4 regions of the Mesorhizobium onobrychidis genome follow, and region 2 is predicted to be linked to each of the others. Evidence: predicted binding sites of a transcription regulator. Region 2 holds the regulator's gene; each other region holds the start of a gene.
What was found. The regulator HrcA, encoded in region 2, represses chaperone genes, less so after heat shock. The targets are predictions, from matches to a motif close to GTTAGCACTCNCNNNNNGNGAGTGCTAAC.
Positions count from the first base shown of each region.

Region 1: groES (co-chaperone GroES) is a predicted target of HrcA. The motif match lies at 2,535-2,563, and genes of this name have one in related genera.
Region 3: groES (co-chaperone GroES) is a predicted target of HrcA. The motif match lies at 2,529-2,557, and genes of this name have one in related genera.
Region 4: IHQ72_RS10840 (co-chaperone GroES) is a predicted target of HrcA. The motif match lies at 1,576-1,604, and genes of this name have one in related genera.

Region 1 is NZ_CP062229.1:5,115,518-5,119,728, forward strand. Features, by position in the region: gene IHQ72_RS25400 (IS4 family transposase) at 1-1,129, opposite strand, end outside; gene IHQ72_RS25405 (bifunctional helix-turn-helix transcriptional regulator/GNAT family N-acetyltransferase) at 1,335-2,270, opposite strand; gene groES (co-chaperone GroES) at 2,651-2,947, shown strand; gene groL (chaperonin GroEL) at 3,010-4,211, shown strand, end outside.
Region 2 is NZ_CP062229.1:724,683-728,893, forward strand. Features, by position in the region: gene IHQ72_RS03480 (LysE family translocator) at 1-546, opposite strand, end outside; gene IHQ72_RS03485 (hypothetical protein) at 753-950, opposite strand; gene hrcA (heat-inducible transcriptional repressor HrcA) at 1,087-2,202, opposite strand; gene rph (ribonuclease PH) at 2,337-3,053, shown strand; gene IHQ72_RS03500 (VOC family protein) at 3,251-3,661, shown strand; gene rdgB (RdgB/HAM1 family non-canonical purine NTP pyrophosphatase) at 3,661-4,211, shown strand, end outside.
Region 3 is NZ_CP062229.1:7,080,726-7,084,936, reverse strand. Features, by position in the region: gene IHQ72_RS34980 (sulfite exporter TauE/SafE family protein) at 1-348, opposite strand, end outside; gene groL (chaperonin GroEL) at 471-2,117, opposite strand; gene groES (co-chaperone GroES) at 2,184-2,480, opposite strand; partial or broken gene IHQ72_RS34965 (IS3 family transposase) at 3,122-4,211, shown strand, end outside.
Region 4 is NZ_CP062229.1:2,200,411-2,204,621, forward strand. Features, by position in the region: partial or broken gene IHQ72_RS10830 (IS6 family transposase) at 142-252, shown strand; gene IHQ72_RS10835 (hypothetical protein) at 573-1,010, shown strand; gene IHQ72_RS10840 (co-chaperone GroES) at 1,659-1,973, shown strand; gene groL (chaperonin GroEL) at 2,024-3,658, shown strand; gene IHQ72_RS10850 (4a-hydroxytetrahydrobiopterin dehydratase) at 3,825-4,190, shown strand.

The DNA.
Region 1 (4,211 bases), 2.9 Mb from region 2:
TTTGGGTCTTGCCTTCGAGCCTGGCAATCAGCGCCTCCAGCACGGTGATCTCGGCGGGGCTGAAGAGGCGTGCAGCCTTGAAGGCCTGGCCGGCGGCATCGCGCCCGTGCACGAGTTGCATGACCCTGGTGGCGACGATCAGCGCGGTCGCGGCCAGCCGTTCGAGTGCCTCACCATCGGCAAGCAGGCTTTCCTCCAGATCGATGGCCTGCGACTTCACGGTTCGGAACAGCTGTTCGACGGTCCAGCGCAACCGGTAGAGATCGACCATGCGGCAAGCGTCGGCGAGCGTTTTGACCGCGTGAGTGGTCAACAGCCGCCAGATCACCGCTTCCTTGGGCGAAGGCGGATCGATCTCGCGCACTTCGACCATGTTGAGCGTGATCTCGCGCGGATCGCGACAGTCGGCACCAAGGCGCGGCTGGCGCAAGGCGACCGCGGCGAAGCGAACGGCCAGTTGCACCTTGCGCGCCGGTCGGCCGGGACGCGCCTGCAGTTCGAAGGCGGTCCGGCCGGCTTCCGGCGTTTTGGCGATCTCGCCGAACAGACGGCCGCCCTGCTCACCCAGAGCCCGGTCGCGCACGGCGCGGATGAGCACATGCGTGCGCTCGTCAGGCAGCCTTGCCAGCACTTCGTAGATGTCGGCCTCGCGGTCGCCGATCACGGTAGCCAGCGGCGTGTCGGTCAGCGCCTGGCGGGCCGCCTTGGCGGTGGCGATCCATTTGTAGCTTTCCTTGGCTTCGATCGGCAGGGCTTGGTAGTCGTGCGCCTTCTGCCCCCGGCGCCGCCAGATCGTGGCAGCCGCAAGCCCCAGCACCGAGCCGTCGGCGGCATCCACGGCCAGCGCCGGGTGGACGAACAGCCCGACATCCTTGCCGTTGCCGACATGCCCGAGGCCGCGCTTGCGCGAGGCCTTGGCCTCATAGTTGATCTCGCTGCTGTCCTCAATGATCAGCACATGGCGGCCGGCCGCCGCCTCGCCCGTTCGCGCCGCCGCCGTGCGCACGATCTCCGGCACCGTCACTTGGGGATTGCGAAACAGCCGCGTGAACGCAATCTGTTCCGCCCGCGTATCGGCCAGCCTGCGCAGGCCCGCGCTGACGCGCGTGCACATGCGCTCCAGCACCATGCTCCCCTTTTTTGCAGGCGCAGGTCGCCGAAGTATCCAAGCAGCAAAGCCATCGTCGAAATCTCCCGAATCAACAATGGCAGCTACAGAATCACACATGATTCCAACCCCACAAGCCAAACCTGCTACCCGACCAAACTCCCTTGACACCTCTCCGAAGCAGATGTGTGCGCACGCTAGCCCAAAAGGGGAGAAGGGAAAGACGCTACAGCTCCAGGTTCCAGTTCTGGCCGACCAGATCCTTGCCGAAGGCGTGGTGGCGCTCTTCGTCGGCCAGCTTGAAACCGGCCGCCTCGTAGATGCGGCGCGCTGAGGTGAGCACGTCGTTGGTCCACAGCGTCAGCGTCTTATATCCCTTGGCACGGGCAAAGCCGATGCATTCCTCGACCAGCCGCTTGCCGATGCCGAGACCGCGCGCCGAGGGTTCGACATAGAGCAGGCGCAGCTTCGCCACCGCGTCCGACTGGCGCACGACAAAGACCGAGCCGACGACATCCCCTTCCCGCTCGGCGATCCAACTGCGTTCCCATTTCGGATCGAAGGATTTGACGAAGGCGCCGAGGATTTCGGCGACCAGCGCCTCGTAGGTTTCGTCCCAGCCATATTCCTGCGCGTAGAGCAGGCCCTGGCGATGAATGATCCAGCCGATGTCGCCGACCTGCAAAGGTCGCAGCATGTAGAGGACCTTGGGCTCCGTGCCATCGCCCAGGAGGCGCTGCACCGTCTGCATCGCCTTGACCAGCCTTTCCTGTTCTTGAGCGGGAAGCCGGTCGAGCAAGGCCGCGACCTGATCGTGCGAACCCTGGTTCAGCGGCGCGAAGGCCGCCCTTCCCGCTGGGGTCAGCGCGATCGACGAGCGCCGCGCATCGGCTTGCGTCGCGGCGCGCTCGACCAGGCCGCGCTCCTCGAACTTTTTCAACAACCGGCTGAGATAGCCGGGGTCGAGACCGAGATCGCGCGCAAGATCGGTGGCGGTCAGGCCATCGCGATGCGCCAGTTCATAGAGCACCCGAGCCTCGGTCAGCGAGAAGGCGCTTTTCAGCAGCCCTTCGTCGAGCAGGCCGATCTGGCGGGTGTAGAAGCGGTTGAAGCCCCGCACCGCATCGATCCGCTCCTTGCCGGGTTGATGATGAATCGTCATGGCATCCTCCTGCCGCACAAGATCAACCATTTATTTGACTTAGTCAAGTATTAGTGAATTAGCCAACCGCCCTGTCGAGCAAGCGCCGAGCCGGTTCGACGGCGTTCGCATCGCCTCCACCGGGCCTGTAGCACGGCGGAATCGTGCCCGCTTCTAATGCTTGAATCGCCGAAGCGTCGGCAACGACATCATCCCGGAGCGGCACGGCCGAATTACGCCCTCGCGCCTTGACTCTCGCCAGCCATCGGCTTATCTCACCGCCACGTTAGCACTCGCCATTGGTGAGTGCTAAGCGTAGGTCCGGCGTCGCCGGGCTTATAGGTTGTCCGGCTCCGCCGGACGGAGGAACTGTTCTCACCATTCTCATCGAGGAATAAAAAATGGCAAAGTCGAAGTTCCGCCCGCTTCATGACCGCGTGGTCGTACGCCGGGTTGAATCCGAATCCAAGACTGCCGGCGGGATCATCATCCCCGACACGGCGAAGGAAAAGCCGCAGGAAGGCGAGATCATCGCCGTTGGTTCCGGCGCCCGCGACGAAGCCGGCAAGCTCGTCCCGCTGGACGTCAAGGCCGGCGACCGCATCCTGTTCGGCAAATGGTCGGGCACCGAAGTCAAGCTCAATGGCGAAGACCTTCTGATCATGAAGGAATCCGACATCATGGGCATCATCGGCTGAATATCGGCCTCACCGTCACTTAAATCTTCGGGCTCAATTCAAGCCCCTGCCAGGAGCTAAAAATGGCTGCCAAAGACGTAAAATTTTCCCGCGATGCCCGTGAGCGCATGCTGCGCGGCGTCAACATCCTCGCCGACGCAGTGAAGGTCACGCTCGGCCCCAAGGGCCGCAACGTCGTCATCGACAAGTCGTTCGGCGCACCGCGCATCACCAAGGACGGCGTCACCGTCGCCAAGGAAATCGAGCTTGAAGACAAGTTCGAGAACATGGGCGCGCAGATGGTCCGCGAAGTCGCTTCGAAGACCAACGACATCGCCGGCGACGGCACCACGACCGCGACCGTTCTGGCCCAGTCGATCGTCCAGGAAGGCCACAAGGCGGTTGCCGCCGGCATGAACCCGATGGACCTGAAGCGCGGCATCGACCTCGCGGTTAGCGACGTCGTCGCGACGCTGATCAAGAACGCCAAGAAGATCAAGACCTCGGAAGAGGTTGCCCAGGTCGGCACCATCGCAGGCAATGGCGATGCTTCAGTCGGCTCGATGATCGCCGAAGCGATGCAGAAGGTCGGCAATGAGGGTGTCATCACCGTCGAGGAAGCCAAGACCGCCGAGACCGAGCTCGAAGTCGTTGAAGGCATGCAGTTCGACCGCGGCTATCTTTCGCCCTACTTCGTTACCAACGCCGACAAGATGGTTGCGGATCTGGAAGACGCTTACATTCTTCTCCACGAGAAGAAGCTCTCCAACCTTCAGGCCATGCTGCCGATCCTCGAGGCTGTCGTGCAGACCTCGAAGCCGCTGGTCATCATCTCGGAAGACGTCGAAGGCGAGGCTCTGGCCACGCTGGTCGTCAACAAGCTGCGTGGCGGCCTGAAGATCGCCGCCGTCAAGGCGCCGGGCTTCGGTGATCGCCGCAAGGCCATGCTGGAAGACATCGCCATCCTCACCGGTGGCCAGGTCATTTCCGAAGACCTCGGCATCAAGCTCGAGAATGTCGGCCTCAACATGCTCGGCCGCGCCAAGAAGGTGTCGATCTCCAAGGAGAACACCACCATCGTCGACGGCGCCGGCAAGAAGGCCGAGATCCAGGGCCGCGTCGCCCAGATCAAGCAGCAGATCGAGGAGACCACCTCGGACTACGACAAGGAGAAGCTGCAGGAACGTCTCGCCAAGCTGGCGGGCGGCGTTGCCGTCATCCGCGTCGGCGGTGCGACCGAGATCGAAGTCAAGGAAAAGAAGGACCGCGTCGATGACGCCCTCAA
Region 2 (4,211 bases):
CGCGCGCGGCGACTTCAGGAACCCGCGCGCTTTGGCCGCCAGCGCCAGATAGGGCACCAGCACCATCAGGAGCACGACGAGCGTGAGCGCCACGAGGATGCCGTAGTCGGCGAGCGTAACGGTCTTCAGATCGACGATGGTCGGCGTGATGGCGAGATAGAAGATCATCGTCTTCGGATTGCCGAGCGTGACGGCGAGGCCGGCAATAAAGCTGGACACCAGCCCGCCCCTGCCCTTCTTCGCCTCCACCGTTTCGGACGTGATGCCGCTCGTCCAGAAGCGCCAGCCAAGGAAGGCGAGATAGGCGACGCCCAGCCATTTGATCGCCAGGAAGGCCATGCCGAAGGTCTGCGCGACGAGAGCGAGGCCGAGCACCACGGCGGTGAGATAGGTGAGATCGCCGAGCATCAGCCCGAAAGACATGGCGAGCGCCGAGCGAAAGCCGGACCCGAGCGCTCGCGCAATAAGCGCGGTGAGCCCCGGGCCAGGGATGGCAGCGGCGATGCCGAGGGCCGCGCTATAAGCGAGGAATCCGGTGAGGGTCATGGTTTCGGCCTTAGCGCATGACCCCGAAATCGGAATCGACCTTTTAAGACTGAGCTTTGTCGCACAAAGGCTGGCAGGCGTGTACTCCCTGAGGGTCGGATTCGATTGCACCAGCGCCGCCGGCCAGGCGAACCCACCGATCAAGTTCCGCTTTGAGTGGTCCAGCACACGGAGAGTTGAAGCAATCGACCGTTTGTCTTTCGGGCTCAGTTTCCGGCCGCGTAAAAATCATCATCGAGGCGCTTTTCGAGCGCGACGAGATCGGCCGGCAGCGGCAGGCCCATGGCGCGCATTTCCCTCAGCTTTTCGCGCAGCTGCTCCTGCACTTCATGCTGATCCTCAGGCTGGTTGATCATCTGCTCGAGCAACAGGCTGATCTGAGCCTTGAATGATTCCAGCGCCATTTTTTTCTCCTTGAGGTCCACCCAAAGCGCGTCACGTTTGAAGGGTTCCTGCGACGCGCTTTGCTTTCTTGTTTTTATGCATGTCGTTATCCCAAAACCGCTGCTCACCCGAGGGCAAGCTTTTGGGCGACATACATTATCGCAGCATGCGGGAAATAAGCTGCGCGGTATAGTCGACCATCGGCACGATGCGTGCATAGTTCAGCCGGGTCGGGCCGATGACGCCGAGCGCGCCGATGACGCGGGCGTCCTTGTCGCGATAGGGCGCCACGACCAGCGACGAGCCGGACAGCGAAAACAGCTTGTTTTCCGAGCCGATGAAGATGCGCACACCGGACCCTTCCTCGGCAAGGTCGAGAAGCTGGATCAGCCCGTCCTGCGTCTCCAGATCCTCGAACAAATGCCGCAACAGCTCGATGTCGGCCTGCGCGGTGACATTTTCCAGCAGGTTGGCGCGGCCGCGCACGATGAGACGCGCCGGCAGGCCGCTCTCGGCGCCTGCCCAGACCGCAAGGCCCTTCTCGACCAGATCCTGCGACAGCGTGTCGAGGGCGGCCTTGGTCTCTTCCTTGATGCGGGCGATTTCGATCCGCGCCTCGGCCAGCGTGCGGCCACGGATATGGGCATTGAGGAAGTTCGAAGCTTCATGCAATTGCGAGACGGTGATGCCGGCGGGCAGGTCGACGACGCGATTTTCGACGTCGCCGTTCTGCGACACCAGCACGGCCAGCGCCTTGTTCGGCTCGAGCTGGATGAACTCGATGTGCTTTAGCGGCACCTCGTTCTTGGCGGCAAGCACGAGGCCGGCGCCGCGCGACATGCCGGACAGCATCTGGCTGGCTTCGGTGAGCAGATGTTCCAGCGTCGCGCCCGAGCCGGAGGCGCGTACCTGCGCCTCGATGGTGCGGCGCTCCTCGTCGGAGAGGTCGCCAAGCTCCATAAAAGCATCGACGAAGAAGCGCAGGCCGGCCTGGGTCGGCAATCGGCCGGCCGAGATATGCGGCGCATAAATCAGGCCGAGATGCTCGAGATCGCTCATCACGTTGCGGATGGTGGCGGGCGACAGCGACGACGGCAGGATACGCGACAGGCTGCGTGAGCCGACCGGCTCGCCGTCCTTCAGATAAGAATCGACAATGCGCCGAAAGATGTCGCGCGAGCGCATGTCGAGCGACTGGAGTGCGGGCGATTGAAGCGCGGGCGACTGGAGCACTGCCGCCGACTGGGAACCGGGATCGACTGCCTTGGTCATTCGAGCCAAACACCTCCGGCCCAAAGATATAGACTTCGGCCACACCCGCGCAACCGGCCATTTTCCTTTGCGCCCTGCGCCCCATGCGGCTACAAGCCGGCCACGATTCCGAAAAAGATAGGAAAAAAGCCTGAATGCGCCCTTCTAAACGCCAATTCGACGAAATGCGCGCCATCTCCTTCGAGCGCGGCGTCTCCAAGCACGCGGAAGGTTCGTGCCTGGTGAAGTTCGGCGACACCCATGTGCTGTGCACGGCCAGCCTCGAGGAAAAAGTGCCGGGCTGGATGCGCAATTCTGGAAAGGGCTGGGTGACGGCGGAATACGGCATGCTGCCGCGCTCGACCGGCGAGCGCATGCGTCGCGAAGCTTCGGCCGGCAAGCAAGGCGGCCGCACACTCGAAATCCAGCGGCTGATCGGCCGTTCGCTGCGCGCCGTGGTCGACCTGCAGGCGCTCGGGGAGCAGCAGATCACCGTCGACTGCGACGTGATCCAGGCCGATGGCGGCACGCGCACCGCGTCGATCACCGGCGGCTGGGTGGCACTCCATGACTGCCTGCGCTGGATGGAAGCCCGGCAGATGGCCAGCGTCGCCAAGGTGCTGAAGGACCATGTCGCGGCTATCTCCTGCGGCATCCATGACGGCCAGCCGGTCATCGACCTCGACTATCTCGAAGACTCCTCGGCCGGCACCGACGCCAACTTCGTCATGACCGGCAAGGGCGGCATCGTCGAGATCCAAGGCACGGCCGAGGGCGAGCCTTTCTCGGAAGAGCAGTTCACGGCGCTGATGGAATTGGCCAAGAAGGGCATCCAGCGACTGGTCAGCCTGCAGCAGATGGCTGTAGCGTAGCTTTTGGCTGAATCGATGAGGCTGGCGATCCTTCACACCCCCCTCTGGCCTACCGGCCATCTCCCCCGCAAGGGGGGAGATCGGCTGTATCAATCGCCTTCGACCAATTTCAAGGCAGCAGAAAGCGCGGTGACGCTGACGCTGCCAATCTCCCCCCTTGCGGGGGAGATGGCCGGCAGGCCAGAGGGGGGTGCCTGATGCAACCCTCCGCTATCCTTGAGTCAGCGCTATACGTCACAGACCTCGCTGCTGCGGAAACCTTCTACACCGATGTGCTCGGGCTCGATCTGCTGGGCAAGGTCGACGGTAGGCATCTTTTCTTCCGTTGCGGGGACGGCGTGCTGCTCATCTTCAACGCCGAGGCGACCAAGGTGCCGCCGGCGCCCGATGCCAGGCTGAAAGTGCCGCCGCACGGCACCGTCGGCGACGGCCATCTCTGCTTTGCGGCAAGCGCGGACGAGATCGTGCGCTGGAGCGCGCATCTGGAAGCGAAGAAGATTGCCATCGAAAGCGAGTTCGAATGGCCGCAAGGCGGCCGTTCGATCTATATTCGCGACCCTTCCGGCAATTCGATCGAATTCGCCGAGCCAAGAATCTGGGGCCTCTGATGCATTCGCTTGATGGGCACAGAATTGTCGTTGCCAGCCATAATGCCGGCAAATTGCGCGAATTCGCCGATCTGATGGCGCCATTCGGCATAGAAGCGAAGTCGGCCAAGGAATACGGCCTGCCGGAGCCGGACGAGACCGGCACCACCTTCGAGGAGAACGCCTATATCAAGGCTTTTGCCGCCGCCAAGGCGACAGGCCTGCCGGCATTGTCGGACGATTCCGGCCTGTGTGTCGATGCGCTGGGCGGAGCGCCCGGCGTCTATACCGCCAATTGGGCCGAGGCGCCGGACGGGTCCCGCGATTTCGGCATGGCGATGCAGCGAGCGGAAGTGGCGTTGCAGGAAGTCGGCGCGGTCGCGCCTGCGCAGCGCAAGGGCCGCTTCGTCGCCGTCATCTGCCTGGCCTTTCCCGACGGCGCGGCCGAATATTTCCGCGGCGAGGTCGAGGGCACGCTGATATGGCCGCCGCGCGGCGAACTCGGCTTCGGCTACGATCCGGTGTTCGTGCCGGACGGTTTCGAAAAGACCTTCGGCGAGATGACTGCAGA
Region 3 (4,211 bases), 970 kb from region 2:
GAGGAACAGCCAGAACCCGATCACTGCGAGATAGGTCGTGACGTAGGGCTTCACCATGTCGCCGTCGAACGAGGTCAGCACGAAGGCGCCGAGGCAGCCGCCGAGAATGCCGAACGGTACAAGCCGCCAGAACAGCTTCCAGTCGATATTGCGGTGGTAGTGGTGCGCCGTGCCTGAAGCGGCCGTGGTGAACACTTCCGCCGCGTGCACCGCGGCGGAAGCCTGCGCCGGCGGAACACCGAAGGAGAGCAGCACGGTGGAGGAGATCGCGCCATAGGCCATGCCTAGCGCGCCGTCAACCGCCTGGGCGAGGAAGCCGACTATGGCGAACAGGATGAAGTCAGTCATTGGTGTCCGTCGTGAAAGTGCAGCCGTATGTAGCCTTGTGGATCGGGCAGCCGGCTTGGCTCCGCGCCAGAGAAAAGGGCGGCATCACTGCCGCCCATCGAGATTGTCGAGCTGCGTGGACCTTAGAAATCCATGCCGCCCATGCCGCCGCCGCCCATGCCGCCAGGCATGCCGCCGCCAGCCGACTCCTTCTTCGGAGCCTCCGCGATCATGGCTTCGGTGGTGACCAGCAGGCCGGCGACCGAGGCCGCGTCCTGGAGAGCCGTGCGCACGACCTTGACCGGATCGACGATACCCATGGCGATCATGTCGCCATATTCGCCGGTCTGGGCGTTGAAGCCGAAGGTCGCGCCCGTGTTCTCGAGGATCTTGCCGGCAACGATCGATGCTTCCGCACCGGCGTTGGCCGCGATCTGACGGGCCGGAGCCTGCAGCGCGCGACGCACGATGGCGATGCCAGCGGTCTGGTCGGAGTTGGCGCCGACAGCCTTGATGCTCAGCGAAGCGCGCAGGAGTGCGACGCCGCCGCCGGGAACGATGCCTTCTTCGACGGCCGCACGGGTCGCGTTGAGGGCGTCGTCGACGCGGTCCTTCTTTTCCTTGACTTCGATCTCGGTCGCACCGCCGACGCGGATGACGGCAACGCCGCCCGCCAGCTTGGCGAGACGTTCCTGCAGCTTCTCCTTGTCGTAGTCCGAGGTGGTCTCCTCGATCTGCTGCTTGATCTGGGCGACGCGGCCCTGGATCTCGGCCTTCTTGCCGGCGCCGTCGACGATGGTGGTGTTCTCCTTGGAGATCGACACCTTCTTGGCGCGGCCGAGCATGTTGAGGCCGACATTCTCGAGCTTGATGCCGAGATCTTCGGAAATGACCTGGCCACCGGTGAGGATGGCGATGTCTTCCAGCATGGCCTTGCGGCGATCACCGAAGCCCGGCGCCTTGACGGCGGCGATCTTCAGGCCGCCACGCAGCTTGTTGACGACGAGCGTGGCCAGGGCCTCGCCTTCGACGTCTTCCGAGATGATGACCAGCGGCTTCGAGGTCTGCACGACAGCCTCGAGGATTGGCAGCATGGCCTGCAGGTTGGAGAGCTTCTTCTCGTGGAGAAGGATGTAGGCGTCTTCCAGATCCGCAACCATCTTGTCGGCGTTGGTGACGAAGTAGGGCGAGAGATAGCCGCGGTCGAACTGCATGCCTTCGACGACTTCGAGTTCGGTCTCGGCGGTCTTGGCTTCCTCGACCGTGATGACGCCCTCATTGCCGACCTTCTGCATCGCTTCGGCGATCATCGAGCCGACCGAAGCATCGCCATTGCCGGCGATGGTGCCGACCTGGGCAACCTCTTCCGAGGTCTTGATCTTCTTGGCGTTCTTGATCAGCGTCGCGACGACGTCGCTAACCGCGAGGTCGATGCCGCGCTTCAGGTCCATCGGGTTCATGCCGGCGGCAACCGCCTTGTGGCCTTCCTGGACGATCGACTGCGCCAGAACGGTCGCGGTCGTGGTGCCGTCGCCGGCGATGTCGTTGGTCTTCGAAGCCACTTCGCGGACCATCTGCGCGCCCATGTTCTCGAACTTGTCTTCAAGCTCGATTTCCTTGGCGACGGTGACGCCGTCCTTGGTGATGCGCGGTGCACCGAACGACTTGTCGATGACGACGTTGCGGCCCTTGGGGCCGAGCGTGACCTTCACCGCGTCGGCGAGGATGTTGACGCCGCGCAGCATGCGCTCACGAGCGTCGCGGGAGAATTTTACGTCTTTTGCCGGCATTTTTTACTCCTTGGGCATTTCGCCCTAAATTCAGATTGGATGGTGCGGATGAAAGGTAGCGGCTTGTCAGCCGATGATGCCCATCACGTCGGCTTCCTTCATGATCAGAAGGTCTTCGCCATTGAGCTTGACTTCGGTGCCCGACCACTTGCCGAACAGGATGCGATCGCCGGCCTTGACGTCCAGCGGGACGAGCTTGCCGGCTTCGTCGCGGGCGCCGGAACCAACGGCGATGATCTCGCCTTCCTGCGGCTTCTCCTTAGCCGTATCGGGGATGATAATCCCGCCCGCGGTCTTCGCTTCGGATTCGACCCGACGAACGACCACGCGGTCATGAAGCGGGCGGAAATTCGATTTTGCCATTTTGGATGTCCTGGTGCGGAGGTTGAATGTTGTCCGTTGCCGGAGCGGGTTAGCACTCACCAATGGCGAGTGCTAACGTGGCGGTGAGATAGGCTGTAGGCTCGTACTAGTCAAGACGGCAAGGGGAGGGGCGAAGAGCAAAAGGTTTGGAATCGGCGCGAAAGCACAGCCCCTTCACGTTAGGGGAAAGCTCTTTCGGCACCTTTCGTGCCAGTCGTTCGTCCGGCCTAGTCTCGCCAGCGACGCCCGCCCAGTTTGGTCGGCGGGAAGTGCCTGAACGGTAGTTCGCTCTGTGAGTTTTCGGCGAAGGGCGCCGCGCGGAAGCCGAATCAAAGTTGGATCGCGCGACTATTGAAACCAGCGGCGACTTTGGTGCCTTTCGATCTTCCATGGCTTGGACCGTACGCTAAGCGCGGCCACTGGGAGCGGGGTTCCAGCTGTTTCGCGTTGATCCCTTCGCTATTAGGAGGAGGGTCAGCAATACGAGAGCGACGCTCTGAGTTTCGACCTGCAGGGGACAAACCCCTTCCAACTCGGATGGCTCTTTTGGAATGTGCGCCCTGCGGACGAGTGGCTGTGACCTTGCCCCTCTGATCTAATCCGGTTTGAAGTTCGTTCTGGCCCATCGAGAGGACCAGGACATGAAACGCAGCCGCTTCTCTGAAGAGCAGATCATCGGAATTTTGAAGGAACACGAGGCCGGGGTATCGGTTGCCGATCTGTGCCGCAAGCACGGCGTCAGCGACGCGTCGATCTACAACTGGAAGGCCCGCTTCGGCGGGATGGATGTGTCCGAGGCTCGGCGGCTGAAGGCGCTGGAGGACGAGAACACGCGGCTGAAGCGGCTTCTGGCCGACGCCATGCTCGACAATGCCGCGTTGAAGGATCTTGTGGGAAAGAAATGGTGACGCCCGCGGCCAAGCGGAAAGCTGTCGCTCGCCTGAAGGAAGGCTTCGGGATGAGCGAACGGCGGGCGTGTAAAGCCATCGGCTGTTGCCGCATGACGGTTCGCTACGAGACCAGCAGGCCGGACGACCGCGAGGTTCGCGAACGGATGAAGGCGATCGCGCAGGAGCGTCGTCGGTTCGGCTACCGGCGTCTTCTCGTGATGCTGAGGCGGGAGGGCCTGGTCGTGAACCACAAGAAGCTGTTCCGGCTTTATCGGCTTTATCGGGAGGAGAAGCTCGCCGTTCGCCGCCGTGGCGGCCGCAAACGGGCGATCGGGACCAGGGCGCCGATGCTGGTGCCGCTGAGGCCCGACGAGCGCTGGTCGCTTGACTTCGTATCGGACCAGCTCAATCGACGGGCGCCGCTTCCGCATCATGGCCGTCGTCGACGACTGTACGAGAGAGTGCCTGGCACTCATCGTTGATACATCTCTCTCGGGCATGCGGGTTGCCCGCGAATTGGACCGGCTCATCACCGAGCGGGGCCGGCCGAGGATGATCGTCAGCGACAATGGCAGCGAGTTCACCTCGAACGCCATCCTCGCCTGGGCGGATCAGAGCCGCGTCGAATGGCATTACATTGCGCCCGGCAAGCCGATGCAGAATGGCTTCATCGAGAGCTTCAACGGCCGACTGCGCGATGAACTGCTCAACGAGACGCTGTTTACCTCGCTGGCTCAGGCACGCGTAGCCATCGCCCTGTGGCACGCCGACTACAACACCGCGCGGCCGCACTCCCAAATCGCCTGGCAGACACCGGCCGAGTTCGCCAGCACCTTCAACC
Region 4 (4,211 bases), 1.5 Mb from region 2:
CGGCTACCATCCTGACGACGCACAGCCTGGACCGTTTTTGAGATGGCTTCCGCTCAACTTGTTGGACGGACCGGTCCTTGGATCGCGCGCAATCCGCAACACTCCGCCATCGGGCCGGGTAACTTCGATAATGGTTTCGACACGGACAAACTGCGATCCTACGGAGTAGCCAGGCGCCAGGTCATGCCGGAAGTCGTACACTGGAGCCACAAGGGCCCAACGACCGGGCGGAGAACTCGCATCAGCCCGGTCTTCGGCGGTTTCGAAGCTCATCTGCCACTCGCTTGATCCCGCTGCCCCGGCCAGCAATGGAGCCGGGGCACTCCAGCACAGACTCTGCCCATCGATCACCTCGATCGGCACGGACCCCAGACCGACATCGTCGAACAGCCGCGCATGTTGACCGCGTTCGCCAATTGAACTGGCCGAACCCTTGCGAAGCCTCCGCATTTTCGTGGGGGAAGCCCTCCCAGCATCATCGTGATTGGACTTCACAATCGGTCGGAGTCACGCTGGCCGCAGGTATAAGAAGGATATGGGTGGGCCAACTATCGTCCGAATAGGAGGCTAAAATGAAGCACCAGACGCTTGAGCAACTGCAGATCGTCGCCGAGATCGATCAGGACTACCCGCGCCAGGCCATGTCGCGCAGCGAACGTCTTGAACGCTGGGCGGAGCTCCTTGACCGGAACCCTGACCGGCGCCTCTCGACGCTGCACCAGACCGAGTATCAGCCGGCTAGGGCGCGCGCGGCCATGCGCGGCGACGGCTCGCCGATCGCGGTCGCTTTCGAGGATCCTGTCCTCCGCGCCGCCGGGTTGGAAAACGACAACTACGGCGAAGCGAAGCGGTTCTTCGAACTGACCGACAGGCAATTGCATGAGATCATCTGCTATTGTCATTTCGGCGCGACGGTGAGCGCCGTAACGGCCGCCCGTCACATCCGTGCGGCGATTGCCGGGAGACAGCCCGGCATGTTCGCTCGGATGCGTGAGGCGTTCATCGGATAAAGCCGGCATCATTGTTGAAGCGGCTCGCATGGAAAGCAAAGCACGCCGCCGCAGCAAGCGCTCCCCACGCGGGGAGGCTGCGTTGCATGAGGGGGTGCGGCTTTCCGCAGGAGCACGCCGACGCCCCTCCTGCATCTTTTCCATCCGAACCGGAAAGATCCCAATGCTGCCAGTACATCCGTGGTCAGCGCCAGTACATCCGTGGTCAGCGCCGTGGTTCAAAGGCTCCAACAGAGCGACATGCGCGCCGAATAAGCGCTATACATTCGCTGTCGGAAAATTCGGTGCTTCATGGCGGGTCGAAGGTCGCGGACCTATGTCGATCGGGACCGCGAAAGCCAAATCGGCCAAATCCACGCAATCTATATATATGTCTCGATGCACATTCAATCAAGGCTCAATAGGTTTGGTTCGTAATTGCTGATTAATATAGTCTGTTGTCGGCAAAATTAAGAGAGATGTATTACGATAAAATTGCTTATTGCTCCGCTTTTCGGACGGCCAAAAGCGCCGGTAACAACGACTGATTTACATTTCAAATATTTTCGGCTTGAGGAATTAAAAATTTGGCACTCCTATCATTCGAGTGCCAAAGGGGCTATGTTAAGTGTTGCAGTCGCTCTATGTGCGGCGGCAGAAAGAACCCCAATGAAATTCCGGCCACTCCACGACCGCGTCGTCATTCGGCGCGCGGAAGGCGATACCAAATCCAAGGGCGGGATCATTATTCCCGACACCGCCAAGGAAAAGCCTCAGGAAGGCGAAGTGATCGCCGTTGGGCCCGGCTCGCGTGACGAGAGCGGCAAGCTGATCCCGCTCGACGTCAAGGCCGGCGATCTCATCCTGTTCGGCAAATGGTCCGGCACCGAGGTCAAGATCGACGGCGAGGATCTCCTGATCATGAAGGAGAGCGACATTTTGGGCATCGTCGAGAAGACCAAAGCGGCCAAGAAAGCCGCCTGACCGGGCGATTTCCGATCCCGCAATTTCAAGACTGAACTGGACGTAAAATCATGTCTGCCAAGGAAATCAAATTCGCTACCGATGCCCGCGACCGGATGCTTCGCGGCGTCGAAATTCTGAACAACGCCGTCAAGGTGACGCTCGGCCCCAAAGGCCGCAATGTCGTCATCGACAAGGCCTATGGCGCGCCGCGCATCACCAAGGATGGTGTCGCCGTCGCCAAGGAAATCGAGCTTGCCGACAAGTTCGAGAACATGGGCGCCCAGATGGTGCGCGAAGTGGCCTCGAAGACCAACGACCTTGCTGGTGACGGCACGACGACAGCCACGGTGCTGGCCGCTTCCATCCTGCGCGAAGGTGCCAAATTCGTTGCCGCGGGCATGAACCCGATGGATCTCAAGCGCGGCATCGACCTTGCTGTGGCTGCCGTGGTGAAGGACATTCAAGCCAGGGCCAGGAAAGTCAAATCTTCGGACGAGATCGCCCAGGTCGGCACCATTGCCGCCAATGGCGACGTCACTGTCGGCGCCATGATCGCCAAGGCTATGGACAAGGTCGGCAATGATGGCGTCATCACCGTCGAGGAAGCCAAGACCGCCGACACCGAACTCGACGTCGTCGAGGGCATGCAGTTCGACCGTGGCTATCTCAGCCCCTATTTCGTCACCAATGCCGAGAAGATGCGCGTCGAGCTGGAGGACCCTTACATTCTCATCCATGAGAAGAAGCTCGGCAATTTGCAGGCGTTGCTGCCGATCCTCGAAGCTGTGGTGCAAAGCGGTAAGCCGCTGCTGATCATCTCGGAAGACGTCGAAGGCGAGGCGCTGGCGACGCTGGTCGTCAACAAGCTGCGCGGCGGCCTCAAGGTCGCAGCCGTCAAGGCGCCAGGCTTCGGTGACCGGCGCAAGGCGATGCTGGAAGACATTGCCGTGCTCACCGCCGGCCAGATGATTTCCGAGGATCTCGGCATCAAACTCGAGAACGTCACGATCGACATGCTCGGGCGGGCTAAGCGCGTGCTCATCGAGAAGGATACGACGACGATCATCGACGGCGCCGGCGAGAAAGCCACCATCCAGGCGCGCGTCCAGCAGATCAAGTTGCAGATCGAGGAAACGACCTCGGATTACGACAAGGAGAAACTCGAGGAGCGGCTGGCGAAGCTGGCTGGCGGCGTTGCTGTCATTCGCGTCGGCGGCGCGACCGAGACGGAAGTCAAGGAAAAGAAGGACCGCATCGATGATGCGCTGAACGCCACTCGTGCAGCCGTGGAAGAAGGCATCGTTGCCGGCGGCGGTGTTGCGCTTTTGCGCGCCAAGGCAGCTTTGACTGAGCTTACTGGCGCGAATGCTGACATGACGGCAGGTATTTCGATTGTGCTGAGAGCACTTGAAGCGCCGATCCGCCAGATTGCCGAGAATTCCGGCGTTGAAGGTTCGATCGTCGTCGGCAAGCTGTCCGACAGCAAGGATCACGATCAGGGCTTCGACGCCCAGAACGAAGACTATGTCGACATGATCAAGGCCGGCATTGTCGACCCGGCAAAGGTGGTCCGGACAGCACTGCAGGATGCCGGCTCGATTGCCGCGCTCCTGATCACCGCTGAAGCAATGATCGCGGACATTCCGCAGAAGGTTTCGCCCGCTATGGGTGGCGCAGGAGGTATGGGCGGAATGGACTACTGAGCGGCGCCTGAGACTATAGCCAGGACGACGGAAGGCCAGCGACGCGGGCACATGCGAGCCGATATCTCGGCGATCATCGGTTCGCTCGACATCGTGTTCGGGGAGATCCATCGATAGGCTCGTCGCTGTCGTATTTGCTGCTAAAAATGGTCTTGGAGACAAGAACATGACCGACACTCTTGCCGAGAAAACATGTACGCCTTGTCGCGGCGGCGTCCCGCCGCTCACGCGTGATGAAGCCCAACGCTTCCAGGCACAGGCTCCCGATTGGGAGCTGGGTGACGATGCCCACCGCATCCAGCGAAGCTTTCGATGCCGCAATTTCCGGGACGCGCTCGCCCTTGTTCAGGAGATCGGTGAGCTCGCCGAAACCGAAAGCCATCACCCCGACATCAGCTTCGGCTGGGGTTATGTGACGGTTTCCCTGAGCACCAAGAAGATAAAAGGACTGCACGAGAACGATTTCATCATGGCGAGCAAGATCGATCGGGTGTTCGATCGCTCGGGCCGGCCCCTCGACCGCCAGCAGTGACACGGCAAATCCATCGCCAAT